Regions from separate parts of the Sorangium sp. So ce185 genome, predicted to be linked through region 3. Evidence: riboswitches for the same ligand, from Rfam matches in the RefSeq annotation. Region 3 holds a riboswitch; each other region holds the start of a gene.
The links. A riboswitch is a leader RNA that binds a small molecule or an ion and turns the genes downstream of it on or off. The one in region 3 is predicted to bind cobalamin.
Positions count from the first base shown of each region.

Region 1: another riboswitch for cobalamin. It lies ahead of WMF26_RS02305 (energy-coupling factor ABC transporter permease); the one in region 3 lies ahead of WMF26_RS07105 (TonB-dependent receptor).
Region 2: another riboswitch for cobalamin. It lies ahead of WMF26_RS23100 (ribonucleoside-diphosphate reductase subunit alpha); the one in region 3 lies ahead of WMF26_RS07105 (TonB-dependent receptor).

Region 1 covers NZ_CP150316.1:590,304-597,354, reverse strand. The annotation lists gene WMF26_RS02315 (neprosin family prolyl endopeptidase) at 1-1,105, shown strand, start outside; gene WMF26_RS02310 (enoyl-CoA hydratase/isomerase family protein) at 1,993-2,814, shown strand; cobalamin riboswitch at 4,025-4,228, shown strand; gene WMF26_RS02305 (energy-coupling factor ABC transporter permease) at 4,306-5,040, shown strand; gene WMF26_RS02300 (hypothetical protein) at 5,037-5,339, shown strand; gene WMF26_RS02295 (CbiQ family ECF transporter T component) at 5,329-6,078, shown strand; gene WMF26_RS02290 (energy-coupling factor ABC transporter ATP-binding protein) at 6,075-6,911, shown strand; gene WMF26_RS02285 (CbiX/SirB N-terminal domain-containing protein) at 6,887-7,051, shown strand, end outside.
Region 2 covers NZ_CP150316.1:6,290,255-6,297,305, reverse strand. The annotation lists gene WMF26_RS23100 (ribonucleoside-diphosphate reductase subunit alpha) at 1-1,276, opposite strand, end outside; cobalamin riboswitch at 1,535-1,742, opposite strand; gene WMF26_RS23095 (cytochrome c-type biogenesis protein) at 1,829-2,449, opposite strand; gene WMF26_RS23090 (SCO family protein) at 2,709-3,329, shown strand; gene WMF26_RS23085 (copper-binding protein) at 3,326-3,673, shown strand; gene WMF26_RS23080 (hypothetical protein) at 3,699-4,178, shown strand; gene WMF26_RS23075 (hypothetical protein) at 4,374-4,949, opposite strand; gene WMF26_RS23070 (NAD-dependent protein deacetylase) at 5,292-6,152, shown strand; gene WMF26_RS23065 (2OG-Fe(II) oxygenase) at 6,228-6,803, opposite strand; gene WMF26_RS23060 (helix-turn-helix domain-containing protein) at 6,926-7,051, shown strand, end outside.
Region 3 covers NZ_CP150316.1:1,942,289-1,949,339, forward strand. The annotation lists gene WMF26_RS07090 (LysR family transcriptional regulator) at 1-35, shown strand, start outside; gene WMF26_RS07095 (hypothetical protein) at 48-575, opposite strand; gene typA (translational GTPase TypA) at 679-2,565, opposite strand; cobalamin riboswitch at 2,760-2,967, shown strand; gene WMF26_RS07105 (TonB-dependent receptor) at 3,201-5,324, shown strand; gene WMF26_RS07110 (MerR family transcriptional regulator) at 5,684-6,613, opposite strand; gene WMF26_RS07115 (ATP-binding protein) at 6,745-7,051, shown strand, end outside.

The DNA.
Region 1 (7,051 bases), 1.4 Mb from region 3:
GCGCAGCGGTCAGATCGTCGACTGGGTGCCTATCGAGTCTCAAGTTCCACCGGGAGAGTCCGTCGCCACGCCGCCTCCTGCCCCGCCTGCCAGAGCGCTGCTGAACGTGCCCACCACGGAGCTCGAGGCGGACACCGAAGAGCGAGGCCCTGCGGGCACCGTACCCCTGCTCAGGCCTGACGTGGAACGAATCCATGCCCCTGGATCGGTGGCGGACTTCCTCTCGAGATCAGGGCGCGCCGGCGTCCCCAACGGCGTGATATGGCAGGAGCAGGAGAAAGAGGACAGCCCGGGCATCAAGCCGCGCGTCAGCGGTGGCAACGAGCGCTTCTACGCCGGGAGCTTCAAGAGCGTGACGAACTACGGCGTCGACGCCATCGTCAACGTATGGAATCCCTTCGTCGAGCAGGGATTTTTCACGAACGACATGTCCCTTGCCCAGATCGCTGTCACGCGCGGAAGCAACGAGACACTGCAGACCATTGAAGCAGGTTGGCAAGAGGATCCGAAGAGATACGGCGACGGCAACCCGCGCTTTTTCATCTACTACACACGAAACGGATACACCATGGACGGCCACAATCTCGGTGGCTACAACAGCGTCGTCACCGGATGGGTCCAGACATCCACCACCGTGTTTCCGGGCAGTGTCGCGCTGTCACCGACCAGCACTGTTGGCGTAGCCAATCAGTACGAGATCTGGCTTACGTGGCAATATTTCAACGGAAACTGGTGGCTCTGGTACATAAACCAATGGGTCGGCTACTATCCAGGGACCCTCTTCGACACGACCGGGCTCCAGAGCCAGGCTTCTCATGTGGCTGTTCAAGGCGAGGTTGCCGACTCCAACATCATCTCAACCACCTCGACCGACATGGGGAGTGGAAGCTTCGCTTCTGCCGGGTTCGGAGCGGCCGCTTACATGCGACAAATTAATTATTTTGCCGCAGCGAACGGCCTCAGCCCTACAAAGTATACATCTCCGACGCTCAAGGTAACGAACTCCAACTGCTACGACCACGTCTCCGGATTCAGCTCGACCGATCCGTTCTGGCTCAGCCACTTTTTCTTCGGGGGGCCTGGGCACAACCCTAGCTGCCTCTAGTCTCGACGTGGGCACAGCTGCCCGGTGTCAGGCAGCTGTGCCCAGAGAGCGATCGAGGAATGCCGCACCTTTCCAGCGAGCTCGACAGACGCATCGGGCCGGGCAACCCGGCGAGAGATCCCGTACAACGCAACCTTATTTCGCCCCCGCTGGAACTCACCCAACATACGCCTCGATTATTTGGTTGTAAACGGAATCGCATGACATCCTCCGCACGTCCGGGAAGTTTGTCCCTACTCGATCACGGATGGACTGGCTAGCATGGTACCAGCATGCATCACGCATCAACTCTCGTTCACCTGAAGCTCGTGCTTGCTCTTTTCGCCCTCGGCGGGTGCGGTTCGCGCCCGACCGGGAATCAGGCTGCCGCGACGTCTGAGCCCGCTTGCCGGGCCGACGGCGACTGCGCGAGCGGGTTCTGCGATCGCGGCCGCTGCGCCACGCCGGAGCCGAACCCGAACCCCGCACAGCGCGGCGTGTTGCTCGGTGGAGCCTGCGAGACGGGACACAAGGGCGCCCTGTGCATGAACCTGCTGTGCATCGATGGCAGGTGCCGCTCATGCCTCCAGGATCAGGAGTGCAACCCCTCGGGTGCCCTGGAGGGCGTGAGGTGCGATAACGGCAAGTGCGTCGCGTCTGCAGCGCAGCCCCGCCAGGTCGCGACACCTCCTCCGCCGCTTCGCCCGAGCAGCCCATTCGTGGAGCTCGGTCCTTCAGGAGAGCCGATTCCCCAGCGCGCGCCGTCGCGAGGTCCACAAGACCCCTCGCCCGGACGCTGAGCCTCATGACGGGTGGCGAAGGCCGCTCGCTCGCGCACGCCCTCGCCGCCGCTCCCCGCCGCAATGCCCCGGCTTCCCCCCGGCGCCGCGCGCTGCTAACCACGCGCCATGACCGCTCAAGAACAGCAGCCGGGGGTCCCTGCTCGCGGCGCCCTCCAGCTCGTCGCCGTCGAGCGCGCGGGCCACGTCGCCACCGTGACCATCCAGCGGCCCGACAAGCTCAACGCCCTGAACCCCGCCGTCCTCGGCGAGCTCACCGCGGCCTTCCACGACCTCCTCGCGCAGGGCAGCGAGGTGCGCGCGGCCGTGCTCACCGGCGCCGGCAAGGCGTTCGTCGCCGGCGCCGATATCGCGGAGATGGCCGCCATGAACAGCATCGCCGCGAAGCGGTTCGCCGAAGCAGGCCACCGCCTCGCCGACCTCATCGAGACCGCCCCGTTCCCCGTGATCGCCGCGGTCAACGGCTTCGCGCTGGGCGGCGGCTGCGAGCTCGCCCTCGCCTGCGACTTCATCTACGCCGCGGAAGGCGCCAAGCTCGGCCAGCCCGAGGTGAACCTGGGCGTCATCCCCGGGTTCGGCGGCACCCAGCGGCTGCTGCGGCGGGTCGGCCCCGGCCGCGCGCGCGAGCTCATCTATTCAGGCGACATGATCACCGCCGAGCAGGCGCTCTCGATCGGCCTCGTCAACGCCGTCTTCCCGGCGGCCGAGCTCCTCGCGCGCGCCCGCGACACCGCCCTCAAGATCGCCTCGCGCGGGCCGCTCGCCGTCGCCGCCGCCAAGCGCGTCCTGCTGCGCGGCGAGAGCCTCGACCTCACCGCCGCCAACGAGCTGGAAGCCCAGGCTTTCGCCGCGCTCTTCGGCAGCGAGGACCAACAGCTCGGAATGAAAGCGTTCCTGGCGAAATCGCAGGCGGCATTCACAGGGAAGTAAGTCTCCGAACAGCGCGCCAGGAGAGCCAAAAAAAGACCGCGTGTCATGCTGGAGGGGGGCCAGACATGACCGCGGTAGGGAAACCGCAGCGGCGCGGAGAACGTCCGCTGCGGTGCTCGAGATAGCCCGCACGCGCTCCGGGCCGGGGGGGAAACCGCGCCGGTGCGCATGCGGTGATCGGAGTGTGGCACCCGGAAGCTGGTTGTCGATAACAAAGTGCAACCGCTGCACGCGGATGAGCGAATTGCTACCGGCACGATGACAGCCAGGTGACAGCGCAGCGCGCACGTCGCCGATTTTCGCGAATGCGCGTTCGAGCCGGGCATACCCGCGCCGGAGCAGCGTCCGGCGGAGTCGCTCGCCGCGCCCTCGAAAAGAGAACACGAGAGCCCGCCGCCGTTCACGCCAGGCTCCGCGACGAAGCGAGCCTGGCACGGAACACTTGCTCACAAGTAAAGAGCCAGGACGAACAAAGCACACTGCAGCGAGAAAATCACCGGAACGTGCGCCGCACGCGCGGGGCGGCGCACGCTCCGAGCGGGCCCCCGGGGAGCGAGCGGCGATCCCGGGATGAACAAGTAAAGAGACTTTAACCACAGAAGCACATCGCTTGCAGCTTTTTCGAGGAAGCTTGTCCGCGTGCGTCTCGGTCAATTTCGCGGAAGCCACGTTGCACCCGGAGGGCGCGAGCGCGCGCAGCGCAGCCTGTCGGCTCGGCAGGACGGCACCACACGCGGTGGACACCGCGGCAGCGGCTGACCGGCCGCTCGCAATGCCGTGAACCCGGGCGCGGTACAGCGCGCCCCTCCGCCGCGCCGGACCTCCGGACGCCGGGAGCGCTCGGCGGCCCGCGACGCGCTGGACGGCCCGCGGCGGTAGCCCGCGCGCGCGGCTCATCACGGAGCTCGTTCCGGCGTGAGACGCGCCAGCGCGCGCCGCCAGACGGCCGCCGCGAACGCGCCAGCGCGCACCGCCAGACGGCCGCCGCGAACATGCCAGCGCGCGCCGCCAGACGGCCGCCGCGAACGCGCCGGCGCGCGCCGCCAGACGGCCGCCGCGAACGCGCCAGCGCGCGCCGCCAGACGGCCGCCGCGAACACGCCAGCGCGCGCCGCGGCCGCGGGGCAGCCGCCGCAGGGCGAGCGCCTGCCCCACGGCCGCGGCGCGACGTCCTTGACGCCGGGCGCGAAACGGGACTACCGAGCATCCATCTGACAATCCACACCTCGGGTGCCCTCTGGGCATAACAGGGAAGCCGGTGCGAAACCGGCGCGGTACCGCCACCGTGAGTGGGGAGCCGCCTCCAAAGACCACTGGGCCTCTGATGAGGCCTGGGAAGGTGGACGCGGCGCTGGGAGCCCGAAAGGCCCCCTGAACCCATCAGCCGGGAGACCTACCCGAGCCCCCCACGAGGTGCAGCTTGCGCACGTCTTCGTGGCGTTCGGGTGCGGACTTCACCCGGAGCGCCGAAATCGGTCTTCACGGCCGCGCTGTGTCCATCGCCGCCGTGCTCCTCGCGACGCTGCTCGCGCCCCGGCCCGCGGCCGCGATGCACCTCGCGGAAGGCGTCCTGCCGCTCGGCTGGTGCGCGGTCTGGAACGCGCTCGCCCTGCCCTTCGTCGCCGTCGCCCTCCACCTGCTCCGGCGCCGCACCCGGGACGACGCCTTCTACAAGCCGTTCGTCGGCCTCGTCGCCGCCGCCGTCTTCGCGATCTCGTGCATGCCCGTGCCGGTGCCGACCGCAGGGACCTGCTCCCACCCGTGCGGCACCGGGCTCGCCGCGGTGCTCATCGGCCCCTGGATGACCGTCCTCGTCACGGTGGTGGCGCTCCTCATCCAGGCCCTCTTCCTCGCGCACGGCGGGCTCACCACGCTCGGCGCCGACGTCGCGTCGATGGGCATCGCGGGCGCGTTCACCGGATACCTCGTCTTCCGGCTCGCGCGGCGCTGCGGCGCGAGCCTCTGGGTCGCGGGGTTCCTCGCCGGCGTGACGTCCGACTGGGCCACGTACGCGACCACGGCCCTCGAGCTCGCGCTCGGGCTCGCGGGCGACGGGTCGGTGGGATCCATGTTCACCGGCGTCGCCCTGGCCTTCGTCCCCACCCAGCTGCCGCTCGGTTTGCTCGAGGGCGCCATGACCGCGGGAGCGCTCGTCTTCCTGCGCGCCCGGCGGCCCGACATCCTCGAGCGGCTCCAGGTCGTCCCGCTCCCCGCGGGGGCGTCGTGACGCGGCGGGCCGCGCAGCGCGCGCTGCTGGCCGCCGCCGCGCTCTGGCTCGCCGCGTGCGGCGACGCCTCGTGGGACGGGGTCGACGAGGCCGTCGTCCGCCGCGTCGCCGAGGACGCCGGCCGCCACGACACGGGGCCGCTGTTCGCGGGCCTCGAGGGCGACCTCCTGCTCTTCGCCTTCCTCTGGGCAGGGCTCCTCTCCGGCTTCGCCCTGGGCTACTTCTCGCGCGTGCTCTTCGTGGAGCGCGCCGGCCAGCCCGCCGGCAAGCCCGGCGGCGACGGGCTCCGTGCGGATTGACCCCCCCGCGCGGCTCCGCGACGTGGATCCCCGGCTCCGCCTCGGGGCCGCCGTGGCCGCGTGCTGCGTCGCCGCGGGCGCGCGCTCGCCCTGGACGCCGGCCGCGCTGCTCGCCGTCGCGTGCGCGGCCCTCGCCCTCCAGGGCGTGACCGCCGGCGCCATCCTGCGCGCCTTCGCGCCCGCCGCGTGGCTCGGAGGGGTCGCCGCGGCCCTCGCGCTCGCGCTCACCCCGGGCGAGCCGCTCCTCGCGGGCGCGCCGTTCCCGCTCGACGCGATCGCGCGCGACGGCGCCCGCCGCGCCGCGGCCATCGCCGCGCGCGTCCTCGCGGCCGCCGCGGTGCTCCGGTGGCTCTCGAGCGCCGCCGCGCCGGCCGAGATCGAGGCGGCGCTCGCCGGGCTCGGCGCGCCCGCGGCCCTCGTCGAGCTGCTCGCGCTCGCGCGGCGCTTCGCCGGCGTGCTCCAGCGCGCCGCCGACAGCGCGTGGAGCGCCGCCGCGCTCCGCGGCGGGTTCGCGCGCCCAGGCGCCGCCGCGCGCTCGGCCGGCGCCGTCGCGGGCGTCGTGGCGCTCAGGACCCTGGAGCGCTCCGAGCACGCCGCCGTCGCCATGCAGCTCCGCGGCTACCGCGGGGAGCTCCCCGTCGCCGACCGCCGGCCGAGCGCGCCCGCCGCGAACCTCGCGTTCGCCGCCCTCGCCCTCGCGGCCCTCGGCCTCAGCGTCGCCGCCGGAGCGGCGGGATGAGCGCGATCGCCCTCCGCGCGCCCAGGGTGGGCTACCGCGGCGCCGAGCCCGCGCTGCGCGACGTGCGCCTCGACGTCGCCGAGGGCGAGTCGGTGGCGGTGCTCGGCGGCAACGGCGCCGGCAAGACCGCGCTGCTCCGGACGCTCGTCGGGCTCCTCCCCGCGCCCGGCGGCAGCGTCGAGATCTCCGGCCGCCGCGTGGGCTCGCCCTCGGACGCCGTGGCCGCGGGCGCCGCGCTCGTGCTCCAGGACCCGGACGACCAGCTGCTCGGCGCGACGCTCCTCGACGACGTCCTGTTCGGCCCGCGGAACCTGGGCCTGCCCGCGCCCGAGGCGCGGCGCCGCGCCGAGGCGGCGCTCTCGGCCGTGCAGATCGCGCACCTCGCCGGCCGCGCGATCGAGGCGCTGAGCTTCGGCGAGCGCAAGCGCGCGTGCATCGCCGGGATGCTCGCGATGCAGCCGCGCGTGCTGCTGCTCGACGAGCCGACCGCGGGGCTCGACCCGGAGGGCGAGCTCTCCCTGTGCCGGACGCTGCGCGCGCTCTCGGAGCAGCAGGGGACCACGCTGGTCGCCGCGACGCACGCGGTCGACCTCGTGCCGCTGTTCGCGACGCGCGCGGTGCTGCTCGGCGACGGGCAGGTGCTCGCGGACGGGCCGCCGCGGGAGGTGTTCGCGGCCGGCGAGCTCCTCGCGCGGGCGCGGCTCAGGCGGCCGTGGGTCGCGGAGCTCTGGACCCGGCTGGGCCCGGCCGAGCCGCTCGACCCGCGGGGCCGCGCAATGCTCCCGCTCACCCTGGAGGAGGCGCTCGCATGCATGACGAAGGGCTCCTGCTGATCGGCCACGGCAGCCGCGACGCCGCGTCGAACGCCGAGTTCGAGGCGCTCGTCGCCGATTACGGCGCGTCGCGGCCCGGGCTCGTGGTGCAGCACGGCTACATCGAGCTCGCGACGCCGTACCTCGCCGACGCGCTCGCG
Region 2 (7,051 bases), 4.3 Mb from region 3:
TCTGCGCGAGCGTCCGCATCATCCGCGCGTAGAGCTCGCGCGCCTTCATCGTCTTCTTGGCGAGCCCCGCCCCCTCGGCCTCGGCATAACGGCGCTCGAACTCGTCGCCGTAGAGGTCGCAGAGATCGGGCACGTCCTTGGGATCGAACAGGCTCCATTCGCCGTCCGCCTCGACCCGCTTCATGAACAGGTCCGGGACCCAGTTGGCGAGGTTCAGGTTGTGCGTGCGCGCGGCCTCGTCGCCCGTATTGTCGCGCAGCGCGAGGAACTCCTCGACGTCGGCGTGCCACGGCTCGAGGTACACGCAGCAGGCGCCCTTGCGCTTGCCGCCCTGGTTCACGGCCGCGACGGACGCGTCGAGCGTCTTGAGCCACGGCACGATCCCGCTCGAGTGCCCGTTGGTGCTCTCGATGAGCGAGCCGCGGGACCGCACGCGGTGATAGGCGAGGCCGATACCCCCCGAGAACTTCGAGAGCATCGCGACGTCGGTGTAGCGCTGGTAGATGGTCTCGAGGTGGTCCTCGGGCGAGTCGAGGAGGAAGCAGCTCGAGAGCTGCTCGTGGGCCGTCCCGGCGTTGAACAGCGTGGGCGAGCTCGGGAGGTAGTCGAGCGAGGAGAAGGTCTGATAAAGCTCGATGGCCTGCGCCGCCGTCTCGGACAGCGCGCAGGCGACGCGCAGGAAGAACTGCTGCGGCGTCTCGATGACGAGGCGCGTCTCGGGGTGCTTGAGGAGGTAGCGATCGTAGAGGGTCCGCAGCCCGAAATACTCGAGCTCGTGATCGCGCCCCGGCTCGATCGCGTCGTTCAGCTTGCGGGCGTTCTGCGCCACGAAGCCGTGGAGCCGCTCGTTGATGAGGCCGAGCCGCCGCCCGGCGGCGACGGACTGCGAGAAGGCGTGGATCTCCTGGTTGCGGACCTCCTTGTCGATATAGGTGGCGAGCAGGCGCGCCGCGAGCTTCGCATACTGGGGCTCCTCGGCGATGAGCGACGCCGCGGTCTGGATGGAGAGCTTGTCGAGCTCCCGCGTCGTCGCGCCGTCGTAGAGTCCGCTGATGGTCTTTGTGGCGACGCGGAGCGCGTCCACGTCGGACAGCGCCGCGCAGCAGCGGCTCACGGCCCGGACGATCTTGTTGACGTCGACGGGCTCGCTCGACCCGTCGCGCTTCTTCACCCGCATCGTCGTGTGCGGGAGCGCCTCCTCCGCGCCTCCGCCCCTCGCGCTCCGCACCCGCGACGGCGCCGCGCCGTTGCCCGTCGTCACCGTGTCGCTCAGCATGGCAATCCTCCTCGTCGAGCTTCGTTCGGAGCGGTCCCGGACCGCTCGCGTCGAGATCGCGAGAGCGAAGAAGCCAGCCGATGCGCGCGAGCGCGCAGGCTCTCCTGGAGAGAGCCCTCGGACCGACCGCTCGCCCCCGCGGACGAAAGGAAGACAACGCGGGAGGGGGTCGGAACCGGGACGAGCGCGAGAATCAGCGCCAGCTCGGACCTCCCCGCCTCCCTCGAGGCTTCCAGGTCAAACCGGCGCGGGATGTCTCCCCGACGCAGGATGTTGGCAGGTCTTCGGGCTCGCGAGCGCTCCGGCTCTCGCCGGCTTCCTACGGTCCACCGCTTCCCAGCCCGAGGGCCAGTGCGCGTCGTGGAGATCGTTCTCGCTTACCGCTGCGGGGCAGCCCCGGATTCGCACCGGGTTCCCTTTTGAGCCCTGGGCCGAAGCCAAGGGCACCAACACGAGGCACTACATATTGCGGTGCGAGGCGCAGGTCAAGCGAGATGTTGTGGTGGGAGCCGGACGAGGCGAGCGACGACCGGCTCCCGGCGCAAGGTGCGCTCACGCGTCGCGCGCCCGGAGCTCGTCGTCGAGGCGCTCGTCATACTCGTCAACCTCGTCGCGAACGGCCGCCGCGGCGGCGCCGCTCGGCGGGGTTGGCTGCGCGGCGCCGCGCCTCCACGAGCGCAGCAGGGCGAAGACCCCGAGGAAGGTCGCCGCGATGCCCAGCATCAATGCCAGCGCGACCTTGCCGAGGACGCCGGACGAAGGCGCCGCGCGGAGGCGGTCGCCATAACGAACGACGAGGTCCTGTTCGATCGCGTCGACGGCCTCTCCCCGGCGGAGGCGGGCGCGGATCTCGCGACGAAGATCGCTCGCTACCGGGGATTCGTGCACATCGAGCGTCTGATTCCAGCAACAAGGCGCGAGCAGGCGCGCCGCGAGCGCCTTCTCGCCGGGCGCGGGGGTCGAGTCGACGAGCTCGGTGGCGGCCTCGCCGGGCGTCGCCGGCTCGGCCCTGCCGCTGAGCGCGACGCCCGCGATGGCGGCGGCCAGCGCCGCCGCGCGGCGCCCGCGCGAGCCCCGCAGAAGCCGGAGACGCAGGGGCGAGCCCACCGCGCGCGCGCCGTGAGTGGAATGGGCCGGGTCATCCGCCAACGCGCCGCGCTCTCGCTGGATCATGGTGAGATAGGCTAGCGCGCGCGGCCGCAAGGGCCCTGCGACACGATGTCGCGCTCATCCCCGCGCCGCCACGGGCTCGCCAAAGGCCGAGATATCGCTGCATCGTTCGAGGGGATGCGACACCGTGACGCATTGCCCGCGCCACCTTGCAACTCCTACTGTCGCGCGCATGCCAAACGAGGTTCTCTGCTCCACGTCTCCTGGGTCATCCTCGGCCGGCGATGGAGCGCCGGCCCGCCGGCGCGGGCGGCTCCGGCCGGTGCAGATCGGGCTCTGGGTCTCTGCGCTCGCGGGGCTCGCCGTCTTCGGTGCGGTGTCGCGCGCGCGCGAGGCGCCCGCCTCGCCGCCCGTGCTCGGCGAGATGCCGCCGTTCTCGATGACGGACCAGGACGGCCGCCCCGTCACGCGGGAGTCGCTCCGCGGTCAGACGCTGATCGTCGACTTCTTCTATGCGAGCTGTCCCGTGTCGTGCCCGAGGCTCTCGGCGCAGATGGCGGCGTTCCAGGAGCGGCTGGCCCAGCGCGGCGAGGCGCGCGGACAGGCGCTCCCCATCCACCTGATCTCGATCACGCTGGATCCGGAGAACGATACACCCGACGTGCTGCGCTCGTACGCGGCGCGCTACAGCAGCGGCCGCGGCGCCTGGTCGTTCCTCTCCGGCCGGAGCGAGGAGCTGAACCGCGTCGTGGTGAAGGGATTCAAGGTGCGCTTCGAGCGAGCCGACCCGTCGGCCGGGCTCGGCGCGATCATGCACGGGGAATGGTTCGTCCTTGTCGATGGGCAGGGCCGTATCCGTGGCTACTACCAGATCGGCGATGATGAACGAATGAACGAGCTCGTCCGCGACGCGGAGCGACTGGCCTCGAAGGAGCTGACATGAATCGAACGATGCGCTCTCGCCTCCGAGCCGCGCACCTCGCGCGGTCCCTGCTGCTCGGGGCGGCGATCTCGACGAGCCTCACGCTCTCGTGCTCGAAGGCGTCCACCGCCGCTCCGCGCGTCCACCACGCGACGGGCGCCGTCCGCTCGCTCGGCCCGGGGCGGGCCTACGTCAACATCGCGCACGACGACATCCCGGGCTACATGGGCGCGATGACGATGTCGTTCGAGCCCCAGAGCCCGTCGCAGCTCGACGGCATCGAGGTCGGCGACCGCATCGCCTTCGACTTCTACGAGACGGAGGACGCGCGCCGTGTCCTTACGCGGGTCGAAAAGCGCAGGTGAGCCGACTGCAGGGCGGGGCGCGTGGATGGGGGGCGGCTCGCTCGGCGCCGCGTTCATCGCCGCGGCGCTGGGGATCGTCACCCTCACGGCGCTCTCCTTCGCTCCGCCGGCGACCGGCGCCTTCGCCATCCATGGGATCGAGCTCGGGATGACGGCGAGCGAGGTCGTCCGGCGCTTCGACGCTGGGCCGGCCGGCCGCTGGGGCGAGGCCCCGGGCTGCGTCGGGCCTTCGATCGAGTGGTCGCGGGGCGAGGCGGCGCCCGCCAGGGCGCCCGTCTCCGCGCGCTTCGAGTTCCATCAGGGGTTGCTTATGGCCGCGCGGGTGCGCGTGACGCCGGAGGACCCGAGCGCGCGCGGCGCGCGGCTCGAGACCTCCGCCCAGTTCGTGCTCGCGCGTGAGGCGCGGGACGACGGCTCCTCGATGATCGTGCTCCTCGCCCGCGGGTGCCCCGAGCACGAGGCGGAGGTCGAGCGGCTCCTCAGCGGCAGCTCCGCGAGGCGCTGAGGCGGCGCGGGCCGCGCGCCCTTGCCTCCGGACCGCCGCGATGATGTGCGCCTATCGCTTACGGCCGTGCTGATGAACGTCTGCCACGAGAGAAGAATGTCGTGCCAGCGACACGATCCCGAGTCCGCGCTCGTTCAGGAAGCGCGCGAGGTCGAGCCCGAGGCAGCCGGATCTGCCGCTGATCTTCACCCAGGCTCAGCCGCCGCAACCCTCGATCCCGGCCGAGCAGTACGCGCTCCACCAGGGGTTGCACGCGTCGGCGTCCTGCTCGTCGCCTTGGCTCATGTCGAGCAGCTGGGTGAAGCTCGACTCGGCGTCTCCGTACCGCAGGTGCATGTGCTTGGCGCCGCCCTCGCCATGCGGCGGGCGCATGATCACGTAATGGAAAGCCTCGCAGCCGGCCCCGCCGGCGGTGAGCGCGAACTGGAGCCACACCGACTCCGGCGACTCCGGGAAGTAGTGGGGATCCGGCGCGAAGCCTTCGTAGGAGTACGCGCATCCCTCGGCGAGCGGCATTTCGCCCTCTCGGTCGCTGTAGAACGATATCTCTCTCATCTCTTTGAGGGCCACGCGCCCCGGATTGCGCGGATCGTCGGGGCATTCCGGGGCCAGCGGGTCCGACGTGAACTCGCCGTCCACGCCGAGGTAAGGGACACCCTGGTTCGGTTCCTCGGCGACGACCTCGTCCTTGCCGGAATCGTCGTCACCACAACCGAGCAGCAGCACAAAAGCGAACGTCGCGCGCAGCGCGCCAGTGAGTCGAGACGCCATGTCCTCAAGGGCTCCTTCGCCTGCAGGGCTCCCTCGCCATCGCGAGCCGACCGGCTCCGGTCGAAGCAGCGTCGAAGACAGGAGGAGCGAGCAGGTGAGCGACCCATAACACACCCGGGGTGAGGTAGTGGCACGAATATAGTATTTCGTGTTACTGGGGCCGGGCCATGCTCCAGCGGCAGATCGGGGAGGGCGCGGCGAGCTCGCCGACGTGCGCGCCTCGCCCTCCCGCCCGGGCCCGGCCATGCCGGCGCGACGGCGCCGAGCCTGCCGGCGTGCGCCGTCGTGCCGGCGCGCGGGCGGCTGGCGGCGCCCCCGGCGGCGGGTCACAAACGGGGGCCCATGCCGCTCAGCCATGCGCTCCTCGCGGATCCGGTCGACGACCTCATCGCGCTCCTGCGCGGCAAGCGCTTCGTGGCGCTGACCGGGGCGGGGTGCAGCACCGAGTCCGGCATCCCGGACTACCGCGGTCCCGAGACACGGCGCCGCGCGCGCAACCCGATCCAGGGGCGGGAGTTCTCGAGTTCGGTCGAGATCCGGCAGCGCTACTGGGCGCGCGCCGTGATCGGCTGGGAGCGGTTCTCGCGGGCCGAGCCCAACCCGGCGCACCGCGCCCTCGCGCGGCTCGAGCTGGGAGGGCTGCTCGAGGGCCTCATCACGCAGAACGTCGACGGCCTCCACCAGGCCGCCGGCAGCCGCCGCGTCATCGAGCTGCACGGGACGCTCGCCGAGGTCGCGTGCCTCGCGTGCGGCGCGATGGAGCCGCGCGCCGCCCTCCAGCAGCGGCTCCTCGCGCGGAACCCCGGCTGGCTGCGGCTCGCGGCCGACGTCGCGCCCGACGGCGACGCCGACCTGCCCGCCGAGCACGTGGCCGGCTTCCAGACGCCCCCCTGCCTGCGCTGCGACGGGCCGCTCAAGCCGCGCGTCGTCTTCTTCGGCGAGAACGTGGCGCGGCCGGTCGTCGACGCGGCGTTCGCGCTGGTCGACGCGGCGGAGGCGCTCCTCGTGGTGGGCTCCTCGCTGGCGGTCTTCTCGGGCTACCGCTTCGTGCTGCGCGCCGCGCAGCGGGGCATCCCGATCGCGATGGTCAACCTGGGGTCCGCGCGCGGCGAGGAGCTCGGCGCGCTCAAGGTCGAGGCCCGGGCGGGCGAGGTGCTGCCGCGCCTCGCCGAGGCGCTCGCCGGCGCGCCGCGGCCGGGGTGAGGGCGCGGCGCGGGGCCGGGCGCGCCGCGGCCGGGCTGAGGGCGCGGCGCGGGGCCGGGCGCGCCGCGCCGGACGTCAGCCGCGCCGGTACATCACGTCGGTGCGGAGCACGTACTTGCGCCCCCGCGTCACCGCGGCGCCCCGGTGGAGCCGCCGGTGCTCGAACACGAGCGCCATCCCGCGCTGCGGGACGATGCTCTGGCCGCCCCAGAAGTCGGTCGTGCCGCCCTCGAACTCGTCGTTCAGGTAGATCATCGCGGTGAACAGGCTCCGCTCGATCTCCGATCGCGGGAACGACCCGTCGCCGTGCCAGTTGAAGTACTCGCCCTCGGCGTACCGGTAGTAGCGGAAGCGCTCGTTCAGCCCGACCGCGCGGAGGGCGCCCCAGGTCGGCGGCGTCCACGGCGCGAGCCGCTCCCAGAGGCGGGCCGCGAGCGCCGGATCGTCCAGCATGACGCGGCCGTTGTTGCGCACCTCGAGGTCGATGACGCTGCCGCCCCCGATCGGCGCCTGCTCGAAGCCGTGCGCCTCGGCGCGCGCGATGAAGCCGTCGCACTCCTCGGGGGACAGGAGGTCCGTCACGGTGAAGATGCGGAGGTCGTCGGTGGTGGAGGTTCGCTGGGCGGGTCGTTCGGCGTGCATCGTGCTCATGCATCGACCATGCGTCCTGGCGGACCGGATCCGGAAGGGCGGGACCGGGCAGGACCGGGCAGGACCGGGCAGCGCGGTGGACAGGACGGCGCGGCATCGCCGATGATCGAGGGCGCGCAGCGATGGCACAGGTCCCCAGGGCGGGCCGAGGCGCGGAGCCCGCGGTCCATTTCAACCACGCGCTCCTGCTGCGGGCGCGCCTCGAGCTCGACCTGACGCAGGAGCAGGTCGCCGCGTCGATCGGCGTC
Region 3 (7,051 bases):
TCCGGCCAGGCGCGCGGCCGCGCCCCGGCCGGTGACGCGCCCCGCCGCTACCGGCCCTCGCTGAGCTGGCAGGCCCGCTGATCTTCGTAAAACGGCGCGCAGTCCACGTAGATGAAGTCGGGGTCGCACGCCGGGTCGCTGGACGGCATGCACGCGAACAGCGGATCGAGCCACGCCGAGATCTGCTCGCAGCGCGTGACCGACGGGATCTGGACCATCCTGCCCATGCAGTCGAAGAACGGCGCGGTCAGGTCGTTGCAAGGGCGTGGCACCGAGAGCAGCTCGTCGCAGGCGTCGCGACAGCCGGGGTCCGGGCAGGCGGTGCCGTCGAAGAGGGCGCAGAAGAAATCGCACGAGGCCCGCGCTCCGCCGCCCGAGCCCGCCGCGCTGGAGCTCGAGGACTGCGGGCCCGCGCCGACGCTCGCGCGCCCGCTCGACGTCGCGCTCGCGCCGGCGCCCCCGGAGCCGTCGTCGCCCCCCGGGGCGCCGTCGACCACGACGGCCCCGCCGCAAGCGCTCGCCCCCGCGAGGGCGATGAGCGAAGCGAGGAGCGCCGAATGCAGCGTCGTTCTCATGCCCGGGAGTCTACACCGGTCCACGCCGGCGCGGGCAGGGGCGGGGGTCGCTCGCCGGGCGCGCGCTCGCCTGGCGCGCGCTCGCCGGGCGCGCGCTCGCCGCTCACTCCACGGCCTGCGCCTGCTCGATCGCGTCCTCGCGGCGCTCCCGGCGGTTGCACGCGAGAACCTTCTTGCGGACGCGCACCGCGTCGGGCGTGACCTCGACGAGCTCGTCGCCGTCGATCCACTCCATCGCCGTCTCGATCGTGAGCAGCCGCGGGCTGGCCAGGAGGACGTTCTCGTCCTTGCCGTGGTTGCGCACGTTCGACAGCTTCTTCTCCTTGATCACGTTGACGTCGGTGTCGTTCGGCCGGTTGTGCTCGCCGATGATCATCCCCTCGTAGACCTCGACGCCGGGGACGATGAAGAACATGCCGCGCGGCTGGAGGTGGTGCAGCGCGTACGGGGTCGCCACGCCGGCGCGATCGGCGACGATGGCGCCGGTCGGGCGGCGCATCATCGGGCCGCCCCAGGGCGCCCAGCCGTCGAACATCGTGTTGAGCAGGCCCGTCCCGCGCGTCGCCGTCAGGAACTCGCCCCGGAAGCCGATGAGCCCGCGCGACGGCACCCGGAACTCGAGCCGGGCGCGCCCGAAGCCGGGGTTCGTCATCTTCACCATCCGGCCGCGCCGGGTGCTGAGGCGCTCGGTCACCACGCCGACGTAGGTGTCGGGCACGTCGACGACCACGAGCTCGATCGGCTCCATCACCTCGCCGTTGATCTCGCGCGTCACGACCTCGGGGTTCGAGAGCTGCATCTCGTACCCCTCGCGCCGCATCGTCTCCACGAGGATCGCGAGCTGGAGCTCGCCGCGGCCGAGCACCACGAACGTGTCGGGCACCTCGGTCGGCTCCACCCGGATCGCGAGGTTCTTCATCGCCTCGCGCTCGAGCCGCTCCTTCAGGTGACGGCTCGTCAGGTACTTCGACTGCTTGCTCTTGCCGGCGAACGTCGACGTGTTGACGCCGATCCTCATCTTGATCGTCGGCTCCTCGACCACGATCCGCGGCAGCGCCTCGGGGGTCGCGGGGTCCGCGATCGTGTCGCCGATCGTGACCGACTCGAGCCCCGCGATGGCGATCACCTCGCCCGCGGCGGCGCTCTCGACCGGGACCCGCTTCAGCCCCTCGTAGGCGTAGAGCATCTTCACGTAGCCGCGCGACTGGCCGCCCTCGCCGAGGAGCGCGACGTCGGCGCCGGACCGGGCGGTGCCCCGGACCACGCGGCCGACCGCGAGCCGGCCCACGTAGTCGTCGTGGGTCGTGTTGCAGACGATGACCTGGAGCGGCCCGTCGGGGTCGCCGGAGGGGCCGGGCACGCGCTCGAGGATGGTCTCGAAGAGCGGCTCCAGGTCCTTGGCCTCGTGCTCGAGCTCGCGCTTGGCCTGGCCGAACTTCGCGATCGCGTAGAGCGTCGAGAAGTCCATCTGCGCGTCGCTCGCCTCGAGATCGCAGAAGAGGTCGAACACCTCGGAGAGCACCTCGTGGGCGCGCGCGTCGCTCCGGTCGATCTTGTTGATGACCACGATGACCGGGAAGCCGCGCTGGAGGCACTTCGAGAGCACGAACCGCGTCTGCGGCAGCGGGCCCTCGGCGGCGTCGACGAGGAGCAGCGCCCCGTCGGCCATCATCAGGGTGCGCTCGACCTCGCCGCCGAAGTCGGAGTGGCCGGGCGTGTCGACGATGTTGATCTTGACCCCGCGGTACCGGATGCTGGTGTTCTTCGCGAGGATGGTGATGCCGCGCTCCCGCTCGAGGTCGTTCGAGTCCATGACCCGCTCGGCCACGACCTCGTTCTCTCGGAAGGCGCCCGACTGGCGGAGCATGTGATCGACGAGGGTCGTCTTCCCGTGGTCGACGTGGGCGACGATGGCGATGTTGCGGAGGTCGTTACGCGGCATATACGGCGGCGGCCGTGTAGCACGCGACCCACGGAGGAGCGAGCCCATCCTCGCCAGAGCCCGAACGTTCGGCCCGCGCGGACGTCGCGCGGCGAGCGCTCGCGTTCAGGTGGCGCGTCGCGCGGGCAGGAGCGCGCGGGCCGCGCGCGCAGGGGCCCGCGCGAGGCGGGCGCGTGGCGACGGACGCGGCGCGGAGCGGGCGAGGTGAGCGGGAGCGATTGACAGCCGGAGGCGCATCCTCCTAGGGTGCGCGCCGCGCTGGTGCCTGGGCGCTCGCTCAGGCTGAATAGGGAACCCGGTGAGATTCCGGGGCTGCCCCGCAGCGGTAAGCGAGAACGACCTCCACGACACGCACTGGCCCGATGAGGGCTGGGAAGCGGTGGACAGTAGGAAGCCGGCCCGGCCGGAGCGCTCGCGAGCCCGAAGACCTGCCCGCGCCCGGCGACGGGGACACATCCGACGCCGGTTCGACCTGGGAGCCTCGAGGGAGGCGGTGAGGTCCGAGCCGGTGCAGCCCTGCGCACGTCCCGGATCCCGAGCCGCCCCCGCGTTGCCTCTCGGTCGCCCGCGGGGGCGAGAGGTCGGTCCAGGGCATCGCGCCGTGGGCGTCCTTTTTCCTCCTCGTGGAGCTCGATGCGAGCGGCCCGGCGCCGCTCCGCGCGATTGCGCGAAGGAGGACATGAATGCTGCGCGAGAACGTCACGAAGGGCCACGGACACCGCCATCGACTCCCTCGGATCGCCGCGCTGGCGATGTTGCTGTCCGCCGCGCGGCCAGCGCGGGCCCAGGGAGAGCCCATCGAGGTCACGGTGCACGCGGAGAAGCCGGGGAGCGAGGCCGCCTCGCGCGTCTCGGTCGGGCACCGCGAGCTCGAGCTCCGGCCGAGGCTCCGGCCGGGCGATCTCCTCGAGTCGGTCCCCGGGCTCTTCGCCGTGCAGCACGCCGGCGGCGGCAAGGCGAACCAGTACTTCCTGCGCGGCTTCGACGCCGATCACGGGACGGACGTCGCGTTCTTCGTCGACGGGGTGCCCGTCAACCTGGTCAGCCACGGCCACGGGCACGGCTTCACCGACCTCTACTTCATGATCCCGGAGCTCGTGATCGGGCTCGACGGCTACAAGGGGCCCTACTACGCGAGCATCGGCGATTTCGGCACGGCGGGCGCCGTCAACCTCCGCTTCGCCGAGAAGCTCGACGAGAGCTCCGCGCAGCTCGGCGTGGGGCAGTACGGCATCCTGCGCGGCCTCGTGATCGCCTCGCCGGAGCTCGGCGACGACTGGCGCGCGGTGGCCGCGGCGGAGGTCTACCGGAACGACGGGCCGTTCCAGAGCCCGGAGCGGCTCAAGCGCTTCAACGTGTTCCTGAGGGCGACGCGCGACCTCGGCAGCACCGGCAAGGTCCAGGCGACGTGGATGTCCTACGGCTCGACCTGGTACGGCTCCGGCCAGATCCCGGCGCGCGCCGTGTGCGGCGAGGGGGAGCAGGGCGGCCTGAACCCGCCGCCCTCCGCCTTCGGACAGCCGTGCATCGATCATTTCGGCGCGGTCGATCCGACCGAGGGCGGGGCGACCGCGCGGCACATGGCGTCGGTCTCTGCATCGACCGCGTGGCGGGACGCCGACCTGAGCGCGATGGCTTACTTCCTTCGCTATCGCTTCACGCTGTACTCGAACTTCACGTTCTTCGCCGAGGATCCGGTGCACGGCGATGCGATCGAGCAGAACGACGACCGCACCGTGCTGGGCGCCGACCTCCGGTTCCGCAAGCAGATCGAGCACCGCGGGGCGAGGTTCACGACCTCGCTCGGCGCGCAGGTCCGCGCGGACGCGATCGACAAGTCGCTCCACCACGACGAGGCGCGCGAGCGGCTCGAGGAGCGGGATCGGACCCACGTCGACGAGGGCCAGATCGGCGTGTACGTCGAGCAGGACGCCCGGCTCCGGCGCTGGCTCCGCCTCGTGCTCGGCGTGCGCGGGCAGTGGATCGACGTCAACGTGGACGATCTGCGCGAGGACCTCGAGGGGACGGGGAACCGGTCGAGCGGCGCGCGGGGGCAGATGCAGCTGCTCCCGAAGCTCACGGCGGTCGTCTCGCCGGTGGGCGGGCTCGATCTCTTCGCCCACTACGGGCGCGGCTTCCACTCGAACGACGCCCGGGGCGCGGTGCTGGGCCGGGGGGCGGCGACGCTGATCACCCCGGCGAAGGGCTACGAGGTCGGGGCGAGGGTCGCGCCCGTGCGCGGCCTCTCGCTGAGCGCGGCCGGGTTTCTGCTCGATCTCGACTCCGAGCTGGTCTGGAGCGGCGACGCCGGCGAGACCGAGGCGTCGGGGGAGACGCGGCGCTACGGGATCGAGATCGGCGCGCGCTACCGGCTCGGGAGCTGGCTCTTCGCCGACGTGGACGCGACCTTCACCCGCGCGCGCTTCCGCGCGAACGCCGGCAACGGGAGCGCGGTCGCGCTCGCGCCGACGCGGACGCTGACCGCGGGCATCGGGGTGCGCAGGGCGTTCGGCGCGCTCACGCCGTTCGCGGCGCTCCGGGTGAAGGCGATCGGCGCGCGGCCCGCGACCGAGGACGAGTCGCTCACCGCCGAGGGGTTCACGGTGGTCGACGCGAACGCGGGGCTCCGGTGGAGGAACGTCGAGGCGGCCGTGGACATCCAGAACCTCTTTGACGCGACGTGGCGCGAGGTGCAGTTCGCGAGCGACTCGAGGCTGCCGTACGAGCCGGCCGCGGTCACGGGGATCCACTACTCGCCGGGGTGGCCGTTCACGGCGATCGGGCGGGCGACGCTGTACTGGGAGTAGCCAGGGCCAAGAGCGCCGGCCGTCGTTCCCCGCCCTCCGTTTTCCGTCTCCTGTCTCTCATCTCCCGTCTTCCGTCTCCTGTCTCCTGTCTCCTGTCTCCTGTCTCCTGTCTCTCATCTCCCGTCTTCCGTCTCTCGTCTTCCGTCTCCCTTCTTCGTGCGCGTGCGCGTGCGCGATTCATTCGAACCAGAGCGAACACGCGCACGCGCACGCGGAGGCCATACGAGGACGGGAGACGGGAGGAACGAGCCGATTGAGGAGCCTGCGGGCGCACCTCCTCATCGACGCCGACGCGCTCGAGGAGGTCGTCGAGCGCCGCAAGGTCCTCCCCGGCGTGCGCCTCTCCGGCCGGTGACACGTCACGGCGCCGCGAGGTGGTGCTTCATCGCCTCCGTCAGCCAGTCCCACTCCGGCGCCCGCCCCGCCTGGGCGGGCTGTCCGTTCATGATCGCGACGAGCTCCCAGTACCGCGACGCGCGCGGGTCGTGCCTGCGGTACCGGTCGAGCAGCGAGGCGCGGAACGCCCCGTCCGCCGGCTTGCCGGCCGCCGCGGCGAGCCCCGAGACGAAGGCCTCGACGATCGACGCCGCCGCGGCGGACGACGGCGCGACGCCGCGAGCGCTGGCGTCGCGCGCGGCCCGGGCCGCCTCGTCGTTCGCCCGCTTGTAGGCCGCGAGATCGAAGCCCCCGTCCCACGTGCTCGCGGCCGCCGCGCGCATGCCCTCGACGAACGTCGGATCCGACAGGATCCCGGAGAGCTCTATCCACGCGTCGAGCTGCGCGGGCGTGGGCTCGTCCGGCAGCTCCGGCGTGCTCGCCTCGATCATCCCGCGCACCCACTGCTCGTCGATGGCAATCCCGTCCGACACGCGCGCGAAGAAGCGCTCGACGGTGGCTCTCCTCTGCTCATGCGATAACCGAGTCACGGCGCATAACCTCCCGATTTCCTGCTCGGTGGGCTCCGAGCGCAGCGCGGCGCGGAGCGCGGCGGCCACGCGGCGCAAGGCCGCCATCTGCGCCTCCACCGCGGTGAGGCGCAGCCGCAGCGCGTCGCCCAGCGACATGTCGCGGGAGAGCACCGCCCGGATCGCCTGCAGCCCCAGCCCCGCCTCGCGCAGGGTGCGGATCAGATCGAGCCGGACGACGTCGCGCTCGGCATAGAGCCGGTAACCGCTCCGCGACCGCGCCGACGGCGGCAGGAGCCCCTCGTCGGAGTAGAAGCGGAGCGTTTTCACCGGAATCCCCGTCCGGCGCGACAGCGCGCCGATGGTGAGCCGCTCCTTCGCCACGACCCCACCCTGAGGTCTCCAGCGGCTGGAGAGTCAAGCGCCAGCACCCACGATCCTCCGCCGGCGCCGCGCCCGCGCCGCCGGCCGCCGTTGCGAAGCCGCGCGCCCTGGGCTTCCATGCCGCCGGCCCCGTGAGCACCCCGCCGCCCCCCAAGCTCCGCGCGCCGCGCGCCCGCGCCGAGCTCGTCGCGACCGGCTGGGAGCTGTTCTCGGCCCTCCTGTTCCTCTCCGCCGTCGTCCCCGCGGCCCTCACCACGCCGTGGCCGGCGATCCTCCTGCTCGCCTCGATGGCCCTCTCCGCCGCGCTCTCGGGCCTGCTCGCCCGCCGCGGCGACCGCGGCTTCGCCATCGCCGCGGCGATCCGCACCCTCTCGTGGCCGCTCGCCGTCTCGCCGCTCGCCCTCCGCGGCGCCCCGGCGGCGCCCGCCTCCTGGCCCG